DNA from 2 places in the Streptomyces sp. NPDC056628 genome. Region 2 is predicted to be linked to the other one. Evidence: predicted binding sites of a transcription regulator. Region 2 holds the regulator's gene; the other holds the start of a gene.
The links. The regulator HspR, encoded in region 2, represses chaperone genes until heat shock. The targets are predictions, from matches to a motif close to TTGAGNNNNNNNNNCTCAA.
Positions count from the first base shown of each region.

Region 1: a site for HspR is predicted at 6,506-6,524, ahead of lon (endopeptidase La). Genes of this name have one in related genera too.

Region 1 is NZ_JBHTWG010000005.1:261,111-273,210, reverse strand. Features, by position in the region: gene ACFRAC_RS10465 (nitrate- and nitrite sensing domain-containing protein) at 1-1,222, opposite strand, end outside; gene ACFRAC_RS10460 (protein phosphatase 2C domain-containing protein) at 1,627-2,397, shown strand; gene ACFRAC_RS10455 (MarR family winged helix-turn-helix transcriptional regulator) at 2,425-2,919, opposite strand; gene ACFRAC_RS10450 (lysozyme) at 3,144-3,989, shown strand; gene lon (endopeptidase La) at 4,060-6,483, opposite strand; gene ACFRAC_RS10440 (spermidine synthase) at 6,622-7,299, shown strand; gene ACFRAC_RS10435 (response regulator transcription factor) at 7,432-8,169, shown strand; gene ACFRAC_RS10430 (sensor histidine kinase) at 8,166-9,272, shown strand; gene ACFRAC_RS10425 (multifunctional oxoglutarate decarboxylase/oxoglutarate dehydrogenase thiamine pyrophosphate-binding subunit/dihydrolipoyllysine-residue succinyltransferase subunit) at 9,563-12,100, shown strand, end outside.
Region 2 is NZ_JBHTWG010000004.1:303,631-315,730, forward strand. Features, by position in the region: gene ACFRAC_RS09030 (zinc-ribbon domain-containing protein) at 1-46, opposite strand, end outside; gene ACFRAC_RS09035 ((Fe-S)-binding protein) at 151-2,445, opposite strand; gene ACFRAC_RS09040 (MraY family glycosyltransferase) at 2,663-3,727, shown strand; gene dnaK (molecular chaperone DnaK) at 3,822-5,666, shown strand; gene grpE (nucleotide exchange factor GrpE) at 5,666-6,310, shown strand; gene dnaJ (molecular chaperone DnaJ) at 6,344-7,522, shown strand; gene ACFRAC_RS09060 (heat shock protein transcriptional repressor HspR) at 7,528-7,974, shown strand; gene ACFRAC_RS09065 (PA14 domain-containing protein) at 8,191-9,906, opposite strand; gene ACFRAC_RS09070 (sugar ABC transporter substrate-binding protein) at 10,210-11,337, shown strand; gene ACFRAC_RS09075 (LuxR C-terminal-related transcriptional regulator) at 11,661-12,100, shown strand, end outside.

The DNA.
Region 1 (12,100 bases), on a different contig from region 2:
CCTCGGCGGCCGGGTCTGCGGCGCCCGCGAGCCGGGCCGAACCGAGCCGCAGCACGGCGAGGGGGCGGGTAAGACCGCGGGCCATGCCCGTGGCGACGCCCACGGCGAGCAGCATCAGCGCGCCGAGGATCGCGATGTGGATCTCCAGCGCGGTGACGTCGTCGTCCCGCAGCTCCTCCAGGGCCTTGGTGCGGCGGTCGTAGAGCGCCGACTCCGCGCCGCGCATCGAGTCGACGCGGGCGGACAGGGCGGCCGAGGCCCGGCGGGCGTCCGTGGCCAGGTCGCGGTCGGAGAGCGTGGGCTCGTCCGTGAGGGCCGCCAGGTACCGCTCCGCGGTGTCGACCTCGGGGCCGGTGACGGTGGAGTCGTAGGAGGCGCGCGCGGCGGGGGCGGCGGTGTCGCGGAAGCCGGCGAGGGCCGCGTCGGAGCGCAGCCGGGCCTGCTGGGCGGCGGTGGTGAGCGCGTCGCGCTGCTTGGCGTCCGCGTCCGAGGCGGTCTTCCGGGTGGTGGCGGCCCCGGTGAGCGGGTCGATCACGGTCTGGGTGGTGGTTGGCACGCTCAGCGCGGCGAGCAGCAGCCCGCGCGCGGCGGCGGCCTGCTGCACCGCGGTGTCCAGTTCGGCCAGCGCGTGGGCGCCGGTGCCGGCGCGCGACGGCATCTCCTCGGCCAGCCGCTCGGCGAACCGGTGCAGTTCGGTGACGGCGCCCGTGTAGGCGGCGTGCGCCTCCAGGGCGCTGCTCTTGCCGGTGAGCGCGGAGCGGCGCAGGGCGGCGACGCTCTCCAGGTCGTCGCGGAGCCCGGCGGGCGTGTCGGGGTCGGCGCGCAGCTCCTCGACCTGCCGGTCGACCCGGGTGCTGCGCTGTTCGCTGGGCGCCTTGGACTTGGGGCGGCCCGCGGCGATGTAGGAGGTGACCTCGTCGCGCTCGTCGGCGAGGGAGTGCGCGAGGGTCAGTGCGTCCTGGGTCTGCTCGGCGAGCGTCACCACGCTCTGTGTGTCGTGCAGTTGCCCGGAGGCGGCGACGACCGAGGGGACCCCGGCGCCGGCGATGGCGGCGGCCACGACGGCCACGGCGACGATCAGCCGGTTCCGTACGTGGGTCGGGCGCCCCTTGCCTGCCGGGGCGGGGGCGTCGGCGGTGCCGGGGATGGGCTGGGCGCCTCCTGCGGAGGCCGTCTGCTTGTCTGAGCGACGAGGCCGCGTCTTCTGCACCGGTGCTCGCATTCCTGACTCGTGGTACCCATGGGTCCGGATGACGTGTCGTCAACTTTCGTCGACCGTACGCACACCCCTCCCCCAAGCTCGCGACCGGGGTCGCGCCCGGGGTGGCCCTCACCGGTCCCCGACCCTCCCAGCGCGGGTGGGCGACGGCCGCACATCACCTGAGCCGCCACCCGAAGGAGTGAACCCCGGAGGGGAGTTGGCGGGCAAGTTCCCGTGGCGTGTGCGGGTGCCCCGCGGGGTGGGCCGGTTGGACGTCTGCGGCGGGCGGTGGCAGTATTCGCCGCCACGCCTTGCCGGAGTGAAGCATTTCTCTCAAATCAGGCGGATGACCTGCGCCGCCGTGACGAACCGGCAGGATGCGCCCCCTTGGGGGATCTTGTGAAGGGCTCGTGCAGACTGGCCGGATGCGCACTGAGCTAGTTTCGGAATCGGGCGATCCGGACCGCGCCAACGAGGACTTCGCGAGTGTCGCTCTGCCCGCCTCGGGGCGGGGAGGGGCCCTCGTCGTCCTGGACGGGGTGACACCGCCGAGGGATGCGACGGGGTGCCGGCACTCCGTCCACTGGTTCACCGCGCGCCTGGGCGGGGCCCTGACCGAACTGACCGTTTCCCTCCCTGATGTTCCACTCGCGGACGTGCTGGGCCACGCCATCGCCCGTACCGCCGAGGCCCATGCGGGGACCTGTGAGCTTTCTCACCCGCGCACGCCCCAGGCGACCGTCGCCCTCGCGCGGTGGTCCGCCAGGGCGGTGGAGTACCTCGTGCTGTCCGACTCGGTGCTCCTCGTGGAGGGACGCGACGGCACGGTGACGGCCCTTCTGGACGACCGGCTGGCCCGGCTGCCCCGTTCGGCGCTGGCGACGGACGCCCACATCGACGCGCATCTGCGCAACAAGGAGGGCGGCTTCTTCACGGCGGCCGCCGACCCCGCGGTGGCGGCGCGTGCGGTGACGGGGACGCTGCCGCGCGGCGAGGTGCGCACCCTGGCCGCGCTGTCGGACGGGGCGGCGCGCTGGGTGGAGCGCTTCCGGCAGGGCGGCTGGGGCGGCTGCCTCGGCCTGGTCCGCAAGGAGGGCGCGGGCGCGCTGGTGGAGCGGGTCCGGGCGCTGGAGCACGCTCACCCGGGCCGCGGCAAGCGGCACGACGACGCGACGGTCGTGTACGTGGAGCTGTGAGGGCGGGCGGGCCGCCGGGGAGGGTGCCTACTTCTCCGTGCCGCGGTTCAGCTGGTTCAGCAACCGGGCCAGCTCGGCCACTTCCTCGCGCTCCCAGTGCGAGAGCTGCGCGACGTAGCGCGCCCGGCGGGCCTCGCGCACCTTGGCGACCCGGCGGCGCCCCTCCTCGGTGAGGTGCACCAGCCAGGCCCGGCCGTCCGCCGGGTCCGGCTCGCGGGCGACCAGCCCCAGGTCCTCCAGGGCGCGCAGCTGGCGCGACATGGTGGCCTTGCCGACGCCGATGTACGCGGCGAGTTCGGTGGCGCGCAGCCGTCCGGACTCGTCCAGACGGACCAGCAGTCCGTACGCCGCCGACTCCAGGTCCGGGTGCACCTCGCGGGCCATCTCGCCCTGCTTGGCGCGGGCCCGCCGGAAGAGAACCGTCAACTCGCGTTCCAGGTCCAGGAACTCGGGCTGGTCCATGCCACCGCGGGAGGCCCCGGGTCCGGGCGCCGTCGCGTCGCCGTTGCCGTCTTCGTGCACGTCAGCCCCTGACTCGTTTTCCCGGCCGTGAAAGTTTCCGCCAATCGGCGTCATCGCCGCAGCTCCGTCAGTATTTCGCAGGCTTAGACCAACGGCAGCCGTCAGGGCCCCTTCCACCTGGTCATTCGGCTGCCTAGCGTCGTACGGCGGAGCAGCGCTGACATGCTCACGCCACACCCGTGCGCGTTCCCCACCATGCGTCACCGAGCCTTCGGAGGCACGCTATGCCCGTGCACAGACCCGAACAGCGCCACCCCCACAGCCCCTATCCGACCGGACTCCTGCTCACCCTCGTGCTCACCCTGGCCCTGCTCGTCCTGGCCGCCCAGCCGTCGTCCGCGAGGGACGGCGGCACCGGCGCCCCGCCGCGCGGCTCCGCGTACATGGGCATCGGCGTCGTGTCCCACGACGGCACCGACGGCGCCCCCGCCGGCACCCTGGCCACCCAGACGGAGGGCGTGGACGTCTCCAGCCACCAGGGCAACGTCGCCTGGTCGACCCTGTGGTCCAGCGGGGTCAAGTGGGCCTACGTCAAGGCCACCGAGGGGACGTACTACACCAACCCCTACTTCGCCCAGCAGTACAACGGCTCCTACGACGTGGGCATGATCCGCGGCGCGTACCACTTCGCGACGCCGGACACCACCAATGGAGCAACCCAGGCCGACTACTTCGTCGACCACGGCGGCGGCTGGTCCCGTGACGGCCGCACCTTGCCCGGCGTCCTCGACATCGAGTGGAACCCGTACGGCGACGCCTGCTTCGGCAAGTCCGCGAGCGCGATGGTCACCTGGATCCGCGACTTCGTGAACCGCTACAAGGCCCGCACCGGCCGCGACGCCGTCATCTACACGGCGACCAGCTGGTGGAAGCAGTGCACCGGCAACTCCGGCGCCTTCGCCACGGCCAACCCGCTGTGGATCGCCCGGTACGCGACAGCCGTGGGCGAGCTGCCGGCCGGCTGGAGCTACCACACGATGTGGCAGTACACGTCGACCGGCCCGACCGTCGGCGACCACAACCGTTTCAACGGCGCCCTCGACCGCGTCGTGGCCCTGGCCAACGGCTGACCTCCCCGGCACGGCGAGGGCCCGGGTCCCCCGAAGGGGACCCGGGCCCTGCCCTGTCCGGCGGCGTCCGTCACGCCGCCGCCGGAACCTCCCGGGCCGCGTCGCTGGTGGCCGGCGACAGGGCCAGTTCCAGGACCTGGCGGACGTCGGTCACGGCGTGGACGTCGAGCTTGTCCAGCACCTCGGCCGGGACGTCGTCCAGGTCGGGCTCGTTGCGCTTGGGGATGATCACGGTCGTGACCCCCGCGCGGTGCGCGGCGAGCAGCTTCTGCTTCACGCCGCCGATCGGCAGCACCCGGCCGGTCAGCGAGACCTCACCGGTCATCGCCACGTCCGTGCGGACCAGCCGGCCGGACAGCAGCGAGGCCAGCGCCGTCGTCATCGTGACGCCCGCGCTCGGGCCGTCCTTGGGCACCGCGCCCGCCGGGAAGTGGATGTGCACGCCCCGGTCCTTGAGGTCGGCGACGGGCAGCTCCAGCTCGGCGCCGTGCGAGCGCAGGAACGACAGGGCGATCTGCGCGCTCTCCTTCATCACGTCACCCAGCTGGCCGGTCAGCGTCAGGCCCGCCGCGCCCGTCTCCGGGTCGGCCAGCGACGCCTCGACGAACAGGACGTCACCGCCCGCTCCGGTCACCGCGAGGCCGGTCGCCACGCCCGGCACCGCCGTACGGCGCTCGGCCGGGTCCTGGGCCGACTCGGGCACGTGGTGCGGCCGGCCGATCAGCCCGCGCAGCTCGTCCTCGGCGACGGTGAACGGCAGCTTCCGCTCGCCCAGTTCGTGCTGGGCCGCCACCTTGCGCAGCAGCCGCGCGATGGACCGCTCCAGGGTGCGCACGCCCGCCTCGCGGGTGTACTCGCCGGCGAGCTTGCGCAGTGCGCCCTCGTCGATGGTGACCTCGTCCGCGTTCAGTCCCGCCCGCTCCAGCTGGCGCGGGAGCAGGTGGTCGCGCGCGATGACGACCTTCTCGTCCTCGGTGTAGCCGTCGAGGCGGACCAGCTCCATACGGTCGAGCAGGGCCTCCGGGATGGCCTCCAGGACGTTGGCGGTGGCCAGGAACACCACGTCGGACAGGTCGAGCTCGACCTCCAGGTAGTGGTCGCGGAAGGTGTGGTTCTGCGCCGGGTCCAGGACCTCCAGGAGGGCCGCGGCCGGGTCGCCGCGGAAGTCGGAGCCGACCTTGTCGATCTCGTCGAGCAGGACCACCGGGTTCATCGACCCGGCCTCCTTGATCGCCCGCACGATCCGTCCGGGCAGCGCCCCGACGTAGGTACGGCGGTGACCGCGGATCTCGGCCTCGTCGCGCACACCGCCGAGGGCGACGCGCACGAACTTGCGGCCCATCGCGTGGGCGACGGACTCACCCAGCGAGGTCTTGCCGACGCCGGGCGGGCCGACGAGCGCCAGCACGGCACCGCCGCGCCGGCCGCCCACGACGCCCAGCCCCCGGTCGGCGCGGCGCTTGCGCACCGCCAGGTACTCGGTGATCCGCTCCTTCACGTCCTCCAGGCCGGCGTGCTCGGCGTCGAGCACGTCCTGGGCGCCCTGGATGTCGTAGGCGTCCTCGGTGCGCTCGTTCCACGGCAGCTCCAGGACGGTGTCCAGCCAGGTGCGGATCCAGGAGCCCTCGGGCGACTGGTCGCTCGCGCGCTCCAGCTTGTCGACCTCCTTGAGCGCGGCCTCGCGGACCTTCTCCGGCAGGTCGGCCGCTTCGACGCGGGCGCGGTAGTCGTCGGACTCCTCGGCGGGGTCCTTGCCTGCCTCGCCGTTCAGCTCGCGCAGCTCCTTGCGGACGGCCTCCAGCTGGCGGCGCAGCAGGAACTCGCGCTGCTGCTTGTCGACGCCCTCCTGGACGTCCTTGGCGATGGTCTCGGCCACGTCCTGCTCGGCGAGGTGGTCGCGCAGCTGCTGCGTGGCGATCTTCAGCCGGGCCACCGGGTCGGCGGTCTCCAGCAGCTCGACCTTCTGCTCGGTGGTCAGGAAGGGCGAGTACCCGGAGTTGTCGGCGAGCTGCGAGACGTCGTCGATGGCCTGCACACGGTCCACGACCTGCCAGGCGCCGCGCTTGCGCAGCCAGGCGGTGGCGAGGGCCTTGTACTCCTTCACCAGCTCCGCCACCTGTCCGGGCAGCGGCTCGGGCACGCTCTGGTCGATGGACGTGCCCTCGACCCACAGCGCCGCACCCGGCCCGGTGGTGCCCGCGCCGATGCGCACGCGGCCGCGGCCGCGGATCAGGGCACCGGGATCACCGTCGGCCAGCCGGCCGACCTGCTCCACGGTGCCGAGCACCCCGGTGCTCGCGTAGGTGCCGTCGATGCGCGGCACCAGCAGCACCCGGGGCTTGCCGGGTGTGGACCGCGCGGCGGCCTGGGCGGCCTCCACGGCGGCGCGCACATCTGCGTCGTTCAAGTCCAGGGGGACCACCATCCCGGGCAGCACGACCTCGTCGTCGAGCGGCAGCACGGGCAGGGTGAGCGAAGTGGACGTCGAAGCCATGATCTCCCCTTAGGCAGTCAAGTTGAGTTACGCCGACTCAATGCTTGACCGGGCCCGATTGTTCCCGGGCCTGTGACGCGTTCGCTGACAGCGATCGACCGGCTCCGCGGTGCCCCTCCCGCCTGGCAGGATGGCCCGGTGCCCACTTCGTACGACACCCCTGTGGTCCTGGACCGTCGCGAAGGCCTCCACGGGGAGGTGGTGCTGCGGCGGCACGGCGACCTGCTCCAGATCATCGCCAACGGCTGCTTCCTGATGGACACCTCCGACGGCCGCTCCGAGCGGCTGCTGGTCGACGCGGCGCTCGACGCGCTGGGCGACCGTTCACGGCCGCACATCCTGATCGGCGGGCTCGGCGTGGGGTTCTCGCTCGCACACGCCGCGGCCGACCCGCGGCCAGGGCGGATCACCGTCGCGGAGCGGGAGCGCGCGATCATCGACTGGCATCTCGGCGGACCGCTCTCCGGTCTTTCCGCGGCGGCGCTCACCGACCCGCGGACGTCGATCCTGGAGACCGATCTCGTCACCCATGTGTATGAGACATCCGCCACGTACGACGCGCTCTGCCTCGATATCGACAACGGGCCCGGATGGACCGTCACCGAGGACAACGAGAGCCTGTACTCGCCGGACGGACTGGCCGCCTGCGCAAGGGCGTTGACACCGGGTGGGGTGCTGGCCGTATGGTCCGCGCAGCCCTCCCCGGAATTCGAAGAAACCTTGCGCAATGCCGGATTCCAGCAGGTGCGTACCGAAGAGATCCCCGTTGCCCGGGGCGTTCCGGACGTCGTACACCTCGCCGTCCGACCTGGATAGCCCTGGCACGGTGACTCCCCGTACTCTGCTTCCCTGACGCGGATCATTCAAGCGTCAATCGCAAGCATGCGCAGGCACAGCCAGTAAGCGGAATCACCCCACGGATTCCGGAAAGCAACTTTGGGGCGGGCGATGGAGCAGACACACACCTCCCACAACGGCACGGCGGCGACCCCTGGCGCACAGCGCCGGGTCCTGGTGGTCGAGGACGATCCGACCATCGTGGACGCCATCGCGGCCCGTCTGCGTGCCGAGGGATTCCTCGTGCAGACCGCGGGAGACGGCCCGGCGGCCGTCGACACGGCCGAGGCCTGGCAGCCCGACCTGCTGATCCTCGACATCATGCTGCCCGGCTTCGACGGCCTGGAGGTCTGCCGTCGGGTCCAGGCCCAGCGTCCGGTGCCGGTGATGATGCTGACCGCGCGCGACGACGAGACCGACATGCTGGTCGGGCTCGGCGTCGGCGCCGACGACTACATGACCAAGCCGTTCTCCATGCGGGAGCTGGCGGCACGCGTGCACGTGCTGCTGCGCCGCGTCGAGCGCGCCGCCCTCGCGGCCACCACGCCGCGCTCGGGCATCCTGCGCCTCGGCGAGCTGGAGATCGACCACGCGCAGCGGCGGGTGCGGGTGCGCAGCGAGGACGTGCACCTCACCCCGACCGAGTTCGACCTGCTGGTGTGCCTGGCGAACACCCCGCGCGCGGTCCTCTCGCGCGAGCAGCTGCTCGCCGAGGTGTGGGACTGGGCGGACGCCTCCGGCACCCGGACCGTCGACAGCCACATCAAGGCCCTGCGGCGCAAGATCGGGGCCGAGCGCATCCGCACCGTGCACGGCGTGGGCTACGCCCTGGAGACGCCGGCGCCATGAGCGACGGTCCGGCCGCGCGGAGAGGCCCCGGGGAGCCCTGGGGCGGCGTTCGCCCGTTCTCGATCAAGACCAAGCTGGGCGCACTCGTCGTCATCGCGGTCCTGATCACCACCGGACTGTCGATGATCGCGGTGCGCACCCAGACGGAGCTGCGCTTCATCACGGTCTTCTCGATGATCGCCACCCTGCTCATCACGCAGTTCGTGGCGCATTCGCTCACCGCGCCGCTGGACGAGATGAACACGGTGGCCCGGTCCATCTCCCAGGGGGACTACACGCGCCGGGTCAGCGAGAGCCGGCGCGACGAGCTGGGCGACCTGGCCGGGACGATCAACCTCATGGCCGACGAGCTGGAGGCCCAGGACCAGCAGCGCAAGGAGCTCGTGGCGAACGTCTCGCACGAGCTGCGCACCCCGATCGCGGGTCTGCGGGCCGTCCTGGAGAACGTGGTCGACGGCATCGCCGAGGCCGACCCGGAGACGATGCGCACGGCGCTGAAGCAGACCGAGCGCCTCGGACGGCTCGTGGAGACGCTGCTCGACCTGTCCCGCCTGGACAACGGCGTCGTCCCGCTGCGGATGCGGCGCTTCGAGGTGTGGCCCTATCTGTCCGGGGTGCTGAAGGAGGCCAACATGGTCGCCTCCGCGCGCGCGGGCATGACCTCGGGCTCCGGGAGCCACACCCGCACCGACGTGCATCTGCACCTCGACGTGTCGCCGCCGGAGCTGACCGCGCACGCCGACCCCGAGCGCATCCACCAGGTCGTCGCCAACCTCATCGACAACGCGATCAAGCACAGCCCGCCGCACGGCCGGGTCACGGTCAAGGCGCGGCGCGGGCCGTACCCGGAGTCGCTGGAGCTGGAGGTCCTGGACGAGGGTCCGGGCATCCCGCGCTCGGACTGGCACCGGGTCTTCGAGCGGTTCAACCGGGGCGCGGTGAGCCGGCCGCACGGGCCGGGCAGCGACGGCGGCACGGGACTGGGGCTGGCGATCGCGCGCTGGGCGGTGGATCTGCACGGCGGCCGGATCGGTGTGGCCGAATCGGATCGCGGTTGCCGGATTCTTGTCACACTTCCGGGGCAGCCGTCTGTGCAAAGTTGACGTAAAGTTCGAAGCGGAGCGTCAAGATCCACACGCGTCGTGCCTGACAGACGCTGTGATCAGGTACAGACCTGCGCCGCAGCCGCGTCAGGTCGCGGCTGCGCCATCCCCTTTGCGGGCCACTGAAGCGGAACCACGCTTGTTTCCCGCCATTTCTGAGCCCGAAACACGCTGTCCGATGTGACTTACACGACGTTGCCCATGCCCGGCCTGACCTTCCCGGCCGGGGAGGCGTAGCCTTAATTCCCGCTGTCCATCACCTTGTGAAGCGGAAGAGGGCGGTTCTCGCCGTGGCGCCACAGTCCCCCAGTAACGCATCGAGCATCTCGACCGACGCTGACCAAGCGGGCAAGAACCCCGCTGCCGCGTTCGGCGCCAATGAGTGGCTCGTCGACGAGATCTATCAGCAGTACCTCCAGGACCCGAATTCGGTAGACCGTGCCTGGTGGGACTTCTTCGCCGACTACAAGCCGGGGGCTGCCGCCGCCCCGGCTGCGGCGGGTACCGCGGCCGCGGGGGCCGCGGAGACCCCCGCGCCGGTCCCGGCGCCCGCCCCGGCCGAGAAGCCGGCTCCGGCCAAGGCCGCCGCGCCCGCCGCTCCGGCGGCTCCGGCGGCGAAGCCCGCCCCGGCCGCGAAGCCCGCCCAGGCGAAGAAGGCCGAGCCCGCCGCCGCCTCCGCGGCCGGCCCCGAGTTCGTGACGCTGCGCGGCCCCTCCGCCGCCGTCGCGAAGAACATGAACGCCTCGCTGGAACTGCCGACCGCCACCTCGGTCCGCGCGGTCCCGGTGAAGCTGCTGTTCGACAACCGCATCGTCATCAACAACCACCTCAAGCGGGCCCGGGGCGGGAAGATCTCCTTCACGCACCTGATCGGCTACGCGATGGTGCAGGCCATCAAGGCCATGCCGTCGATGAACTACTCCTTCGCGGAGAAGGACGGCAAGCCGACCCTGGTCAAGCCGGACCACGTCAACCTCGGCCTCGCCATCGACCTGGTCAAGCCCAACGGCGACCGCCAGCTCGTCGTCGCGGCGATCAAGAAGGCCGAGACGCTGAACTTCTTCGAGTTCTGGCAGGCCTACGAGGACATCGTCCGCCGCGCCCGCGAGGGCAAGCTGACGATGGACGACTTCACCGGGGTCACGGTCTCCCTGACCAACCCCGGCGGCCTCGGCACCGTGCACTCCGTGCCGCGTCTGATGCCCGGCCAGGCGGTGATCATGGGCGTCGGCTCCATGGACTACCCGGCGGAGTTCCAGGGCACCTCGCAGGACACCCTGAACAAGCTCGGCATCTCCAAGGTCATGACGCTCACGTCGACCTACGACCACCGGGTCATCCAGGGCGCCGCCTCCGGCGAGTTCCTGCGCCAGGTCGCCAACCTCCTGCTCGGCGAGAACGGCTTCTACGACGACATCTTCGAGGCCCTGCGCATCCCCTACGAGCCGGTCCGCTGGCTCAAGGACATCGACGCCAGCCACGACGACGACGTCACCAAGGCCGCCCGGGTCTTCGAGCTGATCCACTCCTACCGGGTCCGGGGCCACGTCATGGCCGACACCGACCCGCTGGAGTACCGCCAGCGCAAGCACCCCGACCTCGACATCACCGAGCACGGACTCACCCTGTGGGACCTGGAGCGCGAGTTCGCCGTCGGCGGCTTCTCCGGCAAGTCCCTGATGAAGCTGCGCGACATCCTCGGCGTGCTGCGCGACTCGTACTGCCGCACCACCGGCATCGAGTTCATGCACATCCAGGACCCCAAGCAGCGCAAGTGGATCCAGGACCGCATCGAGCGCCCGCACACCAAGCCGGAGCGCGAGGAGCAGCTGCGCATCCTGCGCCGGCTGAACGCCGCGGAGGCCTTCGAGACCTTCCTGCAGACCAAGTACGTCGGCCAGAAGCGCTTCTCGCTGGAGGGCGGCGAGTCCGTCATCCCGCTGCTGGACGCGGTCATCGACTCGGCGGCCGAGTCCCGCCTGGACGAGGTCGTCATCGGCATGGCCCACCGCGGCCGGCTGAACGTCCTGGCCAACATCGTCGGCAAGTCGTACGCGCAGATCTTCCGCGAGTTCGAGGGCAACCTCGACCCGAAGTCGATGCACGGCTCCGGCGACGTGAAGTACCACCTGGGCGCCGAGGGCACCTTCACCGGCCTGGACGGCGAGCAGATCAAGGTCTCGCTCACCGCCAACCCCTCGCACCTGGAGGCGGTCGACCCGGTCCTGGAGGGCGTCGCCCGCGCCAAGCAGGACATCATCAACAAGGGCGGCACGGACTTCACCGTCCTGCCGATCGCCCTGCACGGCGACGCGGCCTTCGCGGGCCAGGGTGTCGTGGCCGAGACCCTGAACATGTCGCAGCTGCGCGGCTACCGCACCGGCGGCACCGTCCACGTGGTCATCAACAACCAGGTCGGCTTCACCGCGGCCCCCGAGTCCTCGCGTTCCTCCATGTACGCGACGGACGTGGCCCGCATGATCGAGGCCCCGATCTTCCACGTGAACGGCGACGACCCCGAGGCGGTCGTGCGCGTCGCGCGGCTCGCCTTCGAGTTCCGTCAGGCGTTCAACAAGGACGTCGTGATCGACCTCATCTGCTACCGCCGCCGCGGTCACAACGAGTCGGACAACCCGGCCTTCACCCAGCCGCTGATGTACGACCTGATCGACAAGAAGCGCTCGGTGCGCAAGCTCTACACCGAGTCCCTGATCGGTCGCGGCGACATCACCCTGGAAGAGGCCGAGCAGGCCCTGCAGGACTACCAGGGCCAGCTGGAGAAGGTCTTCACGGAGGTCCGCGAGGCCACCTCGCAGCCGTCGACGGTC
Region 2 (12,100 bases):
GTATCGCGAGCTGGTAGAGGTAGCCCTTGGTGCCGAAGATGATCACGCGACGGTTCCTTTCGATCAGGTGCCGTCCTCCAGCCTGCCCCACGACGAAGCCCCCTGTCCCGTACGGGTCCAGGGGGCTTCGTCGTGCGGCCCGGGAAGCGGCTACTTCGCCGGGGCCGGCTCCGGCTCGTTCTCGGCTCCGGCCTCGCCCGCGGGCGGCTCGTCGTCCGCCGCCGGCGTCCTGACCGAGTCCAGCAGCAGCTGGGCGACGTCGACGACCTGGATGGACTCCTTGGCCTTGCCGTCGTTCTTCTTGCCGTTGACCGAGTCGGTCAGCATGACGAGGCAGAACGGGCACGCGGTGGAGACGATGTCCGGGTTGGTGGAGAGGGCCTCGTCGACGCGCTCGTTGTTGATGCGCTTGCCGATCCGCTCCTCCATCCACATCCGGGCACCACCGGCGCCGCAGCAGAAGCCGCGCTCCTTGTGGCGGTGCATCTCCTCGTTGCGCAGACCGGGGACGCTGGCGATGATCTCGCGCGGCGGCGCGTAGATCTTGTTGTGCCGGCCCAGGTAGCACGGGTCGTGGTAGGTGATGATGCCCTCGACCGGGGTGACCGGGATCAGCTTGCCCTCGTCCACCAGGTGCTGGAGCAGCTGGGTGTGGTGGATGACCTCGTAGTCGCCGCCGATCTGCGGGTACTCGTTGCCGATCGTGTTGAGGCAGTGCGGGCAGGTGGCGACGATCTTCTTCGCCGACTTCGGCTTCTTCGACTCGGGCGTCACGTGGCCCTCGTCGTCCATCTCCTCGCCGAACGCCATGTTCAGGGCCATGACGTTCTCCATGCCGAGCTCCTGGAACAGGGGCTCGTTGCCGAGGCGGCGGGCGGAGTCACCGGTGCACTTCTCGTCGCCGCCCATGATCGCGAACTTGACGCCCGCGATGTGCAGCAGCTCGGCGAAGGCCTTGGTGGTCTTCTTGGCCCGGTCCTCCAGGGCGCCGGCGCAGCCGACCCAGTACAGGTACTCGACCTCGGCGAGGTCCTCGATGTCCTTGCCGACGACCGGCACCTCGAAGTCGACTTCCTTCAGCCACTCCAGGCGCTGCTTCTTCGCCAGACCCCAGGGGTTGCCCTTCTTCTCCAGGTTCTTGAGCATCGTGCCCGCCTCGGACGGGAACGCGGACTCGATCATCACCTGGTAGCGGCGCATGTCGACGATGTGGTCGATGTGCTCGATGTCGACCGGGCACTGCTCGACGCAGGCGCCGCAGGTGGTGCAGGACCACAGGACGTCCGGGTCGATGACGCCGTTCTCCTCGGCGGTGCCGATCAGCGGGCGCTCGGCCTCCGCGAGGGCGGCGGCGGGGACGTCCTTCAGCTGCTCCTCGGACGCCTTCTCCTCGCCCTCCATGGTCTTGCCGCCGCCGGCGAGCAGGTAGGGCGCCTTGGCGTGCGCGTGGTCGCGCAGCGACATGATCAGCAGCTTCGGGGAGAGCGGCTTGCCCGTGTTCCAGGCGGGGCACTGCGACTGGCAGCGGCCGCACTCGGTGCAGGTGGAGAAGTCCAGCAGGCCCTTCCAGGAGAACTGCTCGACCTGGGAGACACCGAAGACGTCGTCCTCGCCCGGGTCGCCGAAGTCGATCGGCTTGCCGCCGGACGTCATCGCGGGCAGGGCGCCGAGCGCGGTCTCACCGTTGGCGTTGCGCTTGAACCAGATGTTCGGGAACGCCAGGAAGCGGTGCCAGGCGACACCCATGTTGGTGTTCAGCGAGACGACGATCATCCACACGAAGGACGTGCCGACCTTGATCATCGCGACGAAGTAGACGAGGTTCTGCAGCGCGGTGACGCTCAGGCCCTTGAAGGCGAGCACCAGCGGGTACGAGGCGAAGTACCCGGCCTCGTAGCCGTCGACGTGGTGCAGCGCGCCCTCCAGGCCCCGCAGCACGTAGATGGCGAGGCCGATGGTGAGGATGACGTACTCGACGAAGTACGCCTGACCCGCCTTGGAGCCGGCGAAGCGGGACTTGCGTTCCGGACGGGACGGCAGGCTCAGCAGCCGGATCGCGATGAGCACGGCGATGCCGAGGATCGTCATCAGGCCGATGAACTCGATGTACATCTCGAACGGCAGCCAGGTGCCGATGACGGGCAGCGTCCAGTCCGCCTGGAAGAGCTGCCCGAACGCCTGGGCGAGGGTGGGCGGGAGCGTCAGGAAGCCGACCGCCACGAACCAGTGGGCGACGCCGACGATGCCCCAGCGGTTCATCCGGGTGTGGCCGAGGAACTCCCGCAGGAGCGTGACACTGCGCGCGTAGGGGTTGTCGGTACGGCTGCCGGCCGGCACCGGCTGGCCGAGCTTGAAGTACCGGACGAACTGGCCGATGGCGCGTGCGAGCAGCGCAACGCCGACCACGGTCAGCACCAGCGACACGATGATCGCGGCGAGTTGCATTTCGGGGCTCCTCGGGCCTGCGAGGGGGTGGTTCGAGGGGGTCCCTCGACATGACTGGCGACATTACTAAGCGGTAACTTATGCAGTCCTCTGAGACTACCCGCATCCTCCTTCGCACTGTAGCCAGGGGCGGGGTGATCTGGGTCGCTGAGGCTTGCCTTAAGAACCGATCGTGTTATTCATCCCGAAATGGTATATACGGCCCTATTCTGTCTCCGTGCTCTACGGGATCACCGCCGCCACCACCGCCCTGCTGGTCACCGCCCTGCTGGCGGCGCTGCTCCGTCTGCCCGCTCTGCGGTTCGGCATTCTCGACCGGCGCCGGCAGCGTCCGCTGCCGCTGCTCGGCGGGGTGGCGGTGGCCCTGGTGACCTGCCTGGTCGCCGCCGCCGGTGAGTGGACCGGGTACGCCCCGCTGGGCTCCGAGACCATGCGCCTGCTGGTCGCCGCGGGCGCCGTCGCCCTGCTCGGGCTCGTCGCCGACGTACGGCGGGTCAAGGCGCGGTTCCTGGTCGGCGGCACGGCCGTCGCGGCGGCCTGTGTGGTGCCGTACGGCGACACGGGGTTCCTGATGGCGGTGCCGGCCGTCGCCTGGATCGTCCTGGTCGCCGTCGCCTTCAAGGCGCTGGACCACGCGGACGCGCTGGCCGGCACGGTCGGCGTGCTCAGCGCCTTCGGGGTCGGCGTCTGCGCGGCGGCCGAGGTGATGGACGAACTGGCGGTGCTGCTGAGCGTGCTGGCCGCCGCCCTGACCGGCTTCCTGCTGCCGAACTGGCATCCCGCGCGGATCGGGCTCGGAGCGACCGGCTCGCTGTTCGTCGGGTTCGTGCTGGCCTCGTCGGCGGTGATGACCCGGGCCGGGCACGACCCGGCCGTCAGCGCCGGGCTCCTGTACTCCCTCTCCGCGCTCGCCGTCACCGACGTGGCCCTGGTCGCCGTCTCCCGCCGGCTGGCCGGACGGCCGCTGCTGCGGGGCGCGCCGGACCATCTGGCGCACCGGCTGCGCCGGGCCGGGCTCACCCCGCAGGGCACGACCGTCGCGCTGGGCGCCGCCGCCCTGCCCGGGGTGGTCGTCGGAGTCCTGGTGCACCTGGGGCGGCTCGGCGGGACGGCCGTGTGGTGGGTGGGGGCGGGGTCGGCCCTCGTCGTCCTCGGCCTGCTGCACATCAAGCCCTACGGCCCCAGGCGTCAACCGCGCGTACCGGTGCAGGACTCCGTCCGCGCGTCCCGGCGTATGGAATCGCCGCAGGTAGGAGCCCCGTTGCGTGTAAGGAACGGATAAGACTTGAGTGAGGGCGACTCAGCTCTGTTGACCCGTTGCGAGCCGTCATGCACACTTGAGTCCGTTCCACTCAAGTCAGCTGGAGGAATCAACCATGGCACGTGCGGTCGGCATCGACCTGGGCACGACTAACTCCGTCGTCAGCGTTCTGGAGGGCGGCGAGCCCACCGTCATCACCAACGCCGAGGGCGCCAGGACCACGCCGTCCGTCGTCGCCTTCGCCAAGAACGGCGAGGTGCTGGTCGGCGAGGTCGCCAAGCGGCAGGCGGTCACCAACGTGGACCGGACCATTCGGTCCGTGAAGCGCCACATGGGCACCGACTGGAAGATGGAGCTCGACGGGAAGCCCTTCAACCCCCAGCAGATCTCCGCCTTCATCCTTCAGAAGCTGAAGCGCGACGCGGAGTCCTACCTGGGCGAGAAGGTCACGGACGCGGTCATCACCGTCCCGGCCTACTTCAACGACTCCGAGCGCCAGGCGACGAAGGAGGCCGGCGAGATCGCCGGTCTGAACGTCCTGCGCATCGTCAACGAGCCCACCGCGGCCGCGCTCGCGTACGGCCTCGACAAGGACGACCAGACGATCCTCGTCTTCGACCTCGGTGGCGGCACCTTCGACGTGTCCCTCCTGGAGATCGGTGACGGCGTCGTCGAGGTGAAGGCCACCAACGGTGACAACCACCTCGGTGGTGACGACTGGGACCAGCGCGTCGTCGACTACCTGGTCAAGCAGTTCCAGTCCGGTCACGGCGTGGACCTGTCCAAGGACAAGATGGCCCTCCAGCGCCTGCGCGAGGCGGCGGAGAAGGCCAAGATCGAGCTGTCCTCGTCCACCGAGACCTCGATCAACCTGCCCTACATCACCGCCTCCGCCGAAGGCCCGCTGCACCTGGACGAGAAGCTCACCCGGGCTCAGTTCCAGCAGCTGACCGCGGACCTCCTGGAGCGCTGCAAGACCCCGTTCTTCAACGTCATGAAGGACGCCGGCGTCTCCATCAACGAGATCGACCACGTCGTCCTCGTCGGTGGCTCCACCCGTATGCCCGCCGTCGCCGAGCTCGTGCGCGAGCTGACCGGCGGTAAGGACGCCAACAAGGGCGTCAACCCGGACGAGGTCGTCGCCATCGGCGCCGCCCTCCAGGCCGGTGTCCTCAAGGGTGAGGTCAAGGACGTCCTGCTCCTCGACGTGACTCCGCTGTCCCTCGGTATCGAGACCAAGGGCGGCATCATGACCAAGCTCATCGAGCGCAACACCACGATCCCGACCAAGCGGTCCGAGATCTTCACGACGGCCGAGGACAACCAGCCGTCCGTGCAGATCCAGGTCTACCAGGGCGAGCGCGAGATCGCGGCGTACAACAAGAAGCTCGGGATGTTCGAGCTGACGGGTCTGCCGCCGGCCCCGCGCGGTGTCCCGCAGATCGAGGTCGCCTTCGACATCGACGCCAACGGCATCATGCACGTGACCGCGAAGGACCTGGGCACGGGCAAGGAGCAGAAGATGACCGTCACCGGTGGCTCCTCGCTGCCGAAGGACGAGGTCAACCGGATGCGCGAAGAGGCCGAGAAGTACGCGGAGGAGGACCACGCCCGCCGCGAGGCCGCCGAGACGCGCAACCAGGGCGAGCAGCTCGTCTACCAGACGGAGAAGTTCCTCAAGGACAACGAGGACAAGGTCCCCGGTGACGTCAAGACCGAGGTCGAGTCCGCCGTCGAGGAGCTGAAGACCGCGCTCAAGGGCGAGGACACCACCGAGATCCGTACGGCCACCGAGAAGGTCGCCGCGGTCTCCCAGAAGGTCGGCCAGGCCATGTACGCCGACGCCCAGGGCGCCGGTGCCGGCGCCGAGGGTGCCGAGGCCGGTGGCGCCAAGGCCGCCGACGACGACGTGGTGGACGCCGAGATCGTGGACGACGAGCGCAAGGACGGTGCCGCGTAATGACGGAGGAGACCCCGGGCTTCGAGGAGAAGCCCGACGTCCCCTCCGGCGCCACCCCTGACGACGCCGAGCCGAAGGCCGCCCCCCAGGAGGGGACGGCCCCGGCCGGGGACGGACACGCAGACCCGGGTCTGGTGGCCCAGCTGGACCAGGTGCGCACCGCGCTCGGCGAGCGCACCGCGGACCTCCAGCGCCTCCAGGCCGAGTACCAGAACTACCGCCGCCGCGTGGAGCGGGACCGGATCACGGTCAAGGAGATCGCCATCGCGAACCTCCTGACCGAACTCCTGCCCGTGCTCGACGACATCGGCCGCGCGCGGGAGCACGGCGAACTCGTCGGCGGATTCAAGTCCGTCGCGGAGTCGCTGGAGACCGTCGCGGCGAAGATGGGCCTCCAGCAGTTCGGCAAGGAGGGCGAGCCCTTCGACCCGACGATCCACGAGGCGCTGATGCACAGCTACGCGCCGGACGTCACCGAGACGACCTGCGTCGCGATCCTCCAGCCGGGGTACCGCATCGGGGAGCGCACCATCCGCCCCGCGCGGGTGGCCGTCGCCGAGCCCCAGCCGGGCGCGCAGACCGTCAAGGAGGAGTCCGCCGAGGCGGCCGACGACAAGGAGAACGGTGGCCCGGACGAGGGCTGACGTTGAACCGATGAGGAAGGAGGGACGTCGAGGATGAGCACCAAGGACTTCATCGAGAAGGACTACTACAAGGTCCTCGGCGTCCCCAAGGACGCCACCGAGGCCGAGATCAAGAAGGCGTACCGGAAGCTCGCCCGCGAGTTCCACCCGGACGCCAACAAGGGCAACGCCAAGGCGGAAGAGCGGTTCAAGGAGATCTCCGAGGCGAACGACGTCCTCGGCGACCCCAAGAAGCGCAAGGAGTACGACGAGGCCCGCACCCTGTTCGGCAACGGCGGCTTCCGCCCCGGTCCGGGCGGCGCGGGCGGCTCCTTCAACTTCGACCTGGGCGACCTCTTCGGAGGCGCCCAGGGCGGCCAGGGCGGAGCCGGCGGCTTCGGCGGCGGGCTGGGTGACGTCTTCGGGGGCCTGTTCAACCGCGGCGGCACGGGCACGACCCGGACCCAGCCGCGGCGCGGCCAGGACATCGACACCGAGGTCAGCCTCAGCTTCACCGAGGCGATCGAGGGCGCGACGGTCCCCCTGCGGATGTCCTCCCAGTCACCGTGCAAGGCGTGCGCGGGCACCGGCGACAAGAACGGCACACCGCGCGTGTGCCCGACCTGTGTCGGCACCGGCCAGGTGGCCCGCGGCTCGGGCGGCGGCTTCTCGCTGACCGACCCGTGCCCGGACTGCAAGGGCCGCGGCCTCATCGCCGAGCACCCCTGCGCCGAGTGCAAGGGCAGCGGCCGGGCCAAGTCGTCCCGGACGATGCAGGTCCGCATCCCCGCCGGGGTGTCCGACGGGCAGCGCATCCGGCTGCGCGGCAAGGGTGCCCCCGGCGAGCGGGGCGGCCCCGCCGGTGACCTGTACGTCACCGTGCACGTCGACGCGCACCCGGTCTTCGGGCGCAAGGACGACAACCTGACGGTGACCGTCCCCGTGACCTTCGCCGAGGCGGCGCTCGGCGGGGAGGTCAGGGTCCCGACCCTGGGCGGTCCCGCCGTGACCCTGAAACTGCCGCCCGGCACGCCCAACGGCCGCACCATGCGGGCGCGGGGCAAGGGCGCGGTCCGCAAGGACGGCACCCGCGGGGACCTCCTGGTCACCGTCGAGGTGAGTGTCCCGAAGGACGTGACGGGGAAGGCTCGTGAAGTGCTGGAGGCGTATCGCGAGGCGACCGCGGGCGAGGACCCGCGGGCGGAGCTGTTCCAGGCCGCGAAGGGAGCATGAGTCAGATGGACGGTCGTCGGCGCAACCCGTATGAACTGACCGAGGAAACCCCGGTCTATGTCATCTCGGTGGCGGCCCAGCTGTCCGGCCTGCACCCGCAGACCCTCCGTCAGTACGACCGCCTCGGCCTGGTCTCCCCGGACCGCACGCCCGGGCGGGGTCGGCGCTACTCGGCCCGCGACATCGAACTGCTCCGCCAGGTGCAGGAGTTGTCGCAGGACGAGGGCATCAACCTGGCCGGCATCAAACGCATCATCGAACTGGAGAACCAAGTCGCCGCGCTCCAGTCCCGCGTCGCCGAACTGCAGGCGGCCCTGGACGGCGCGGCGGCGACGATGCGCCAGCGCGAGGCGGCGGTGCACGCCTCCTACCGCCGCGACCTGGTCCCGTACCAGGAGGTCCAGCAGACCAGCGCCCTGGTCGTCTGGCGCCCGAAACGGGCCAAGGACTAGGACACGCGTACCGCACACGAAAGGGGCCCGGAGATCGTCTCCGGGCCCCTTTCGTGTGCGGTACGGCGTCACTCGTCCTCGGGTCGGCTGTCGGGCTCGGTGACGGTGACGTACGAGAAGGCCCCGCCGGCGGTGGAGAGCACGACGGCGGTGGCGGTCACCGCGGACGCGCGTCCGGCTGGGCTCATGGGTTTTGTTCGATCCGTTCTCGGGCGGTCATCGGGCAGGGGCCGTGATGGCGTAGTCGCCCGTGGGGCGGGACTCCGTGCCGTCGGCGGCGACGGCGGTGACCCAGTAGTACGACGTGGTGCCGCGCGCGGCACCGGTGTCGACGTACTCCGTGGCGCCCGGTTCGGCGTCGGCGATCCGCTCGTAGGCCGAGGTGCCGGGGTTCCAGCGGTAGACGCGGTAGCCGGCCGCCTGTTCGGGGGCGTCCTCGCCGAGGCCGTACCAGGTGAGCCGGTTGCCCTCGTCGCCCTCGGCGCCGGCCGCCTCCAGGGTGAGCGGGGAGCCCTCGGGTGTCTCGACGGACGGTGTGGTGTCCAGCTCCGTCGCCACCACGATCTGGGCGTCGCCGGTCCGCTGGAAGGCGGAGTTGCCGGCGTCGTCGACCGCGTCGACGATGAAGCAGGACTCCTCGCCGTCGGGGAGCGTGGTGTACGCGTACGACGTCGTGTCGGCGGACACGTAGTACCCCGGGTAGAGGGAGCACATCTGCTCCTCCTCGTCGCCCCACAGTTCGCCCCGGCGCACGACGTAGCTCTGGAGGTCGGGGGTCGGATTGGCGTCCCAGCGCACCTCGAAGCCGTACTCGGTCGGCGTGGCGGTGACCCCGGTGACCAGAGACGGCGGGGTGTCGTCGCGGCGCCGGCCGCTGACGGAGGACGAGCGGGCCGACTCGTTGCCGGCGGCGTCCATCGAGGTGACCCGGTAGTGGTACGTGGTGCCCTCGACGGCGCTGGTGTCGAGCCAGGAGACCTGGGCGGTGGTGCCGACGCCGGTGTACGTGCCGTCCGCGCTCGCGGACCGGTAGACCCGGTACGAGGTGGCCCCGTCGGCGGCCTTCCAGCCGACCCGCAGCCCGCTCTCCTCGGACGCGGTGGTCAGCCCGGTGGGCGCGGCGGGCGCGGTCCGGTCGACGGTCGTCACCGGCTGGTCCGTGGTGCCGGTGCCCTCGTTGCCCGCCTTGTCGGCGGCGCGGACCTCGTAGTAGTACGTCGCGCCCGTCTTCGGGAGGGTGGTGTCGGTGTACGAGGTGGACGTGGTCGTCGCGAGGGGCGTGGTGCCGAACGAGGCGCCCTTCAGGCGGCGGTAGACGCGGTAGCCGGCGAGGTCCATCTCCTTGTTGGGGGTCCAGGTGAGGTGGGCTTTGCCGGTGGTGGTGTCGTAGACGGCTTGGGCGCCGGTGGGGGCGAGGGGTTTCGTCTGGTCGACGGTGGCGGTGGTGCGGGGGGTGTAGGTGAACTTGACCTTGGCGCTGCCGGTCCAGTTGACGTAGTCGACGCGCAGGGTGTGTTTGCCGGGCGGGATGGTGAGGTTGAGGGTTTTGGAGACGGTGGTGGAGGTGTTCTTCCACAGGTCGATCTTGCGAGTGCCGTCGAGGTGGACGCGGATGCCGTCGAGTCCGGAGGCGGTGAGGGTGAAGGGGCCGCCTGAGCCGAAGTCGCGGGTGACGCTCCATCGGACAGCGAAGTTGTCCTTGGGCAGTCCGGTGAGGGGGGCGCCGGACCAGCTCTGGTCGATGGCGCTGTCGCAGTCGGTCTTCTTCGGTGTGCCGGAGAAGGTGGTGTTCGCGAAGAACTGCCGTGTGAAGACCGGCGAGGTGCAGGACACCGCGGCCGACGCGGGGGTGGCCGTGGTGAGCAGGGTGCTCGCGGTGGCGAGCGCGACCGTCGTCGCGGCGGCGGTGGTCGCGCGTCTGGCTGGGTTCATTCGTTCCTCTGGTCGAGTACGGGACGGCGGTGCGAGCCGTCCTGAACGGGACTCATCACGAACGGGGTTGGTTGTACGGATTCCGCTATGTCGTCCGCCCGTCCTCGTGTGAGGTTCGGTGGAGGGGGTGTAACTGGTGATCTGGGAAGTTCCGCAATGTCTTTACATGATCGACGGAGCGTAGTGTTGCGCACTCGTTAAGTGGTTCCGCTTGACGCTGGGGGGCGTCGGCGCGTTGTCTTTTCAGACATTGGGCCGCAATGGCGCGCCCGTGTCCCGAAGGCACCAGAAGTGAGCTTCCCTATGCGTCCCTTGCGCTCTCTGCGCCGTACCGCCACTGCCGTGGCCGCCGCTTCCACGATGACCCTCGCGCTGGGTGCGTGCGGGGGACTGGGGGTCGCGGGGGACAGTAGTGGGGCGAGCCCGACCAAGGGCAACGACGTCACCGTGGGCCTGCTGCTGCCGGAGACCGCGAACACCCGCTACGACAAGTTCGACTACCCCATCATCAGGGACAAGGTCGAGAGCCTCACCAGCAAGCAGGGCAAGGTCGTCTACCGCAACGCCGACGCGGACGCGAAGAAGCAGGCGGACCAGCTCCAGCAGATGGTCGACGACCAGGTCGACGTCATCCTGCTGGACGCCGTGGACTCCCACGCCATCGCGAGCGGTGTGCAGGCGGCCAAGGACGCCGGTATCCCCGTCATCGCCTACGACCGCCTCGCCGAGGGCCCCATCGACGCCTACGTCTCCTTCGACAACGAGCTGGTCGGCGAGGTGCAGGGCCGCTCGCTGCTGGAGGCCATGGGGGAGGTCGACTCCTCCGACAAGATCGTGATGATGAACGGGTCGCTCACCGACCCGAACGCCAAGCAGTTCAAGTCGGGCGCGCTCTCCGAGCTCAAGGGCACGGTGGACATCGCCAAGTCGTACGACACCAAGGACTGGAAGCCGGAGAACGCCCAGGCCAACATGACCGAGGCGATCAACGAGATAGGCGTCAGCAACATCAAGGGTGTCTACTCCGCCAACGACGGCATGGCCGCCGGCGTCATCAAGGCCATGGAGGCCGCGGGCGTGACCAAGCTGCCGCCCATCACCGGCCAGGACGCCGAACTGGACGCCGTGCAGCGCATCCTGAGCGGCGAGCAGTACATGAGCGTCTACAAGTCCTACCCGCACGAGGCCGAGAGCGCCGCCGAGATGGCCGTCGCCAAGGTCCAGGGCAAGGACATCCAGTTCGACTCCCTCACCCAGGACCAGGTCGACAGCCCCACCCACCAGGACATCCCATCCCTGCTGGTCCCGGTGGCCGCCCTGACCAAGGCGAACATCGACAAGACGGTCCTGGCCGACGGCATCTACAAGCTGTCCGAGATCTGCACGGCCAAGTACAAGGCCGCGTGCCAGCAGGCCGGGCTCGGCAAGTAGCCGCCCGACGACCGATCCACCGGAGCCGCCGGGGCAGGACGCCCCGGCGGCTCTTGCGTGGTGCGAACCCGTGGCCGGAAATCGGCCGGGGCGCGGGCGACAGGGCCGAAAAGCCCCCATCAGCTTGTTGCAGCCCGGCGCCCCTGAGGGACGGAAATACCGGGATACAACCGGATGTTGTGGCCCGGCGCGCGGCAAGAGCCGTGTTGCGGACCACGGCCCGTCCGCGCATAGTTGCGCTGCGGAAGCGCGAGCGAACCTCAGGCCCGCGGGGCCGGGCGCAGTACCGGTGCGCGAGGCGAGGACCGGGGGTGGATGGAGCGATGGCCGGGCACGGGGAGCAGGGGCATCCCCATGGCGCCGACCGCCTGTGCGAGGCCGGGGACCGCGTGTACTCCCGGGCCGTACGCCGCGGAAGGGTCTCCCGCCAGGACGCAGGGCCGGTGCCCTGCCTGCTGGAGCTGGCCCTGCTGCACCCGGACCCCGACGACATGGACTGGCTGGTGCCGACCTCCCCGCAGGAGGTCATGACCCGGCTGCTGCGCGGGATGTACGAGGAGGTCAGCGCGAGCCAGCTGCGGATGGGCTCGGCGGTCGCGGCCTTCGAGCGGTACGCCGGGCTGGCCCCGCTCCCGAGCCAGGCGTCCGGCGCCGAGGGCACGGCTCTGCGCATCCTCGACGGCGACGCGCGCATCCAGGCCGCGCTGGACGAGGCGACGCAGGCGTGCACCCGTGAGGTCCTGACCGTGCAGCCCGGCGGCAT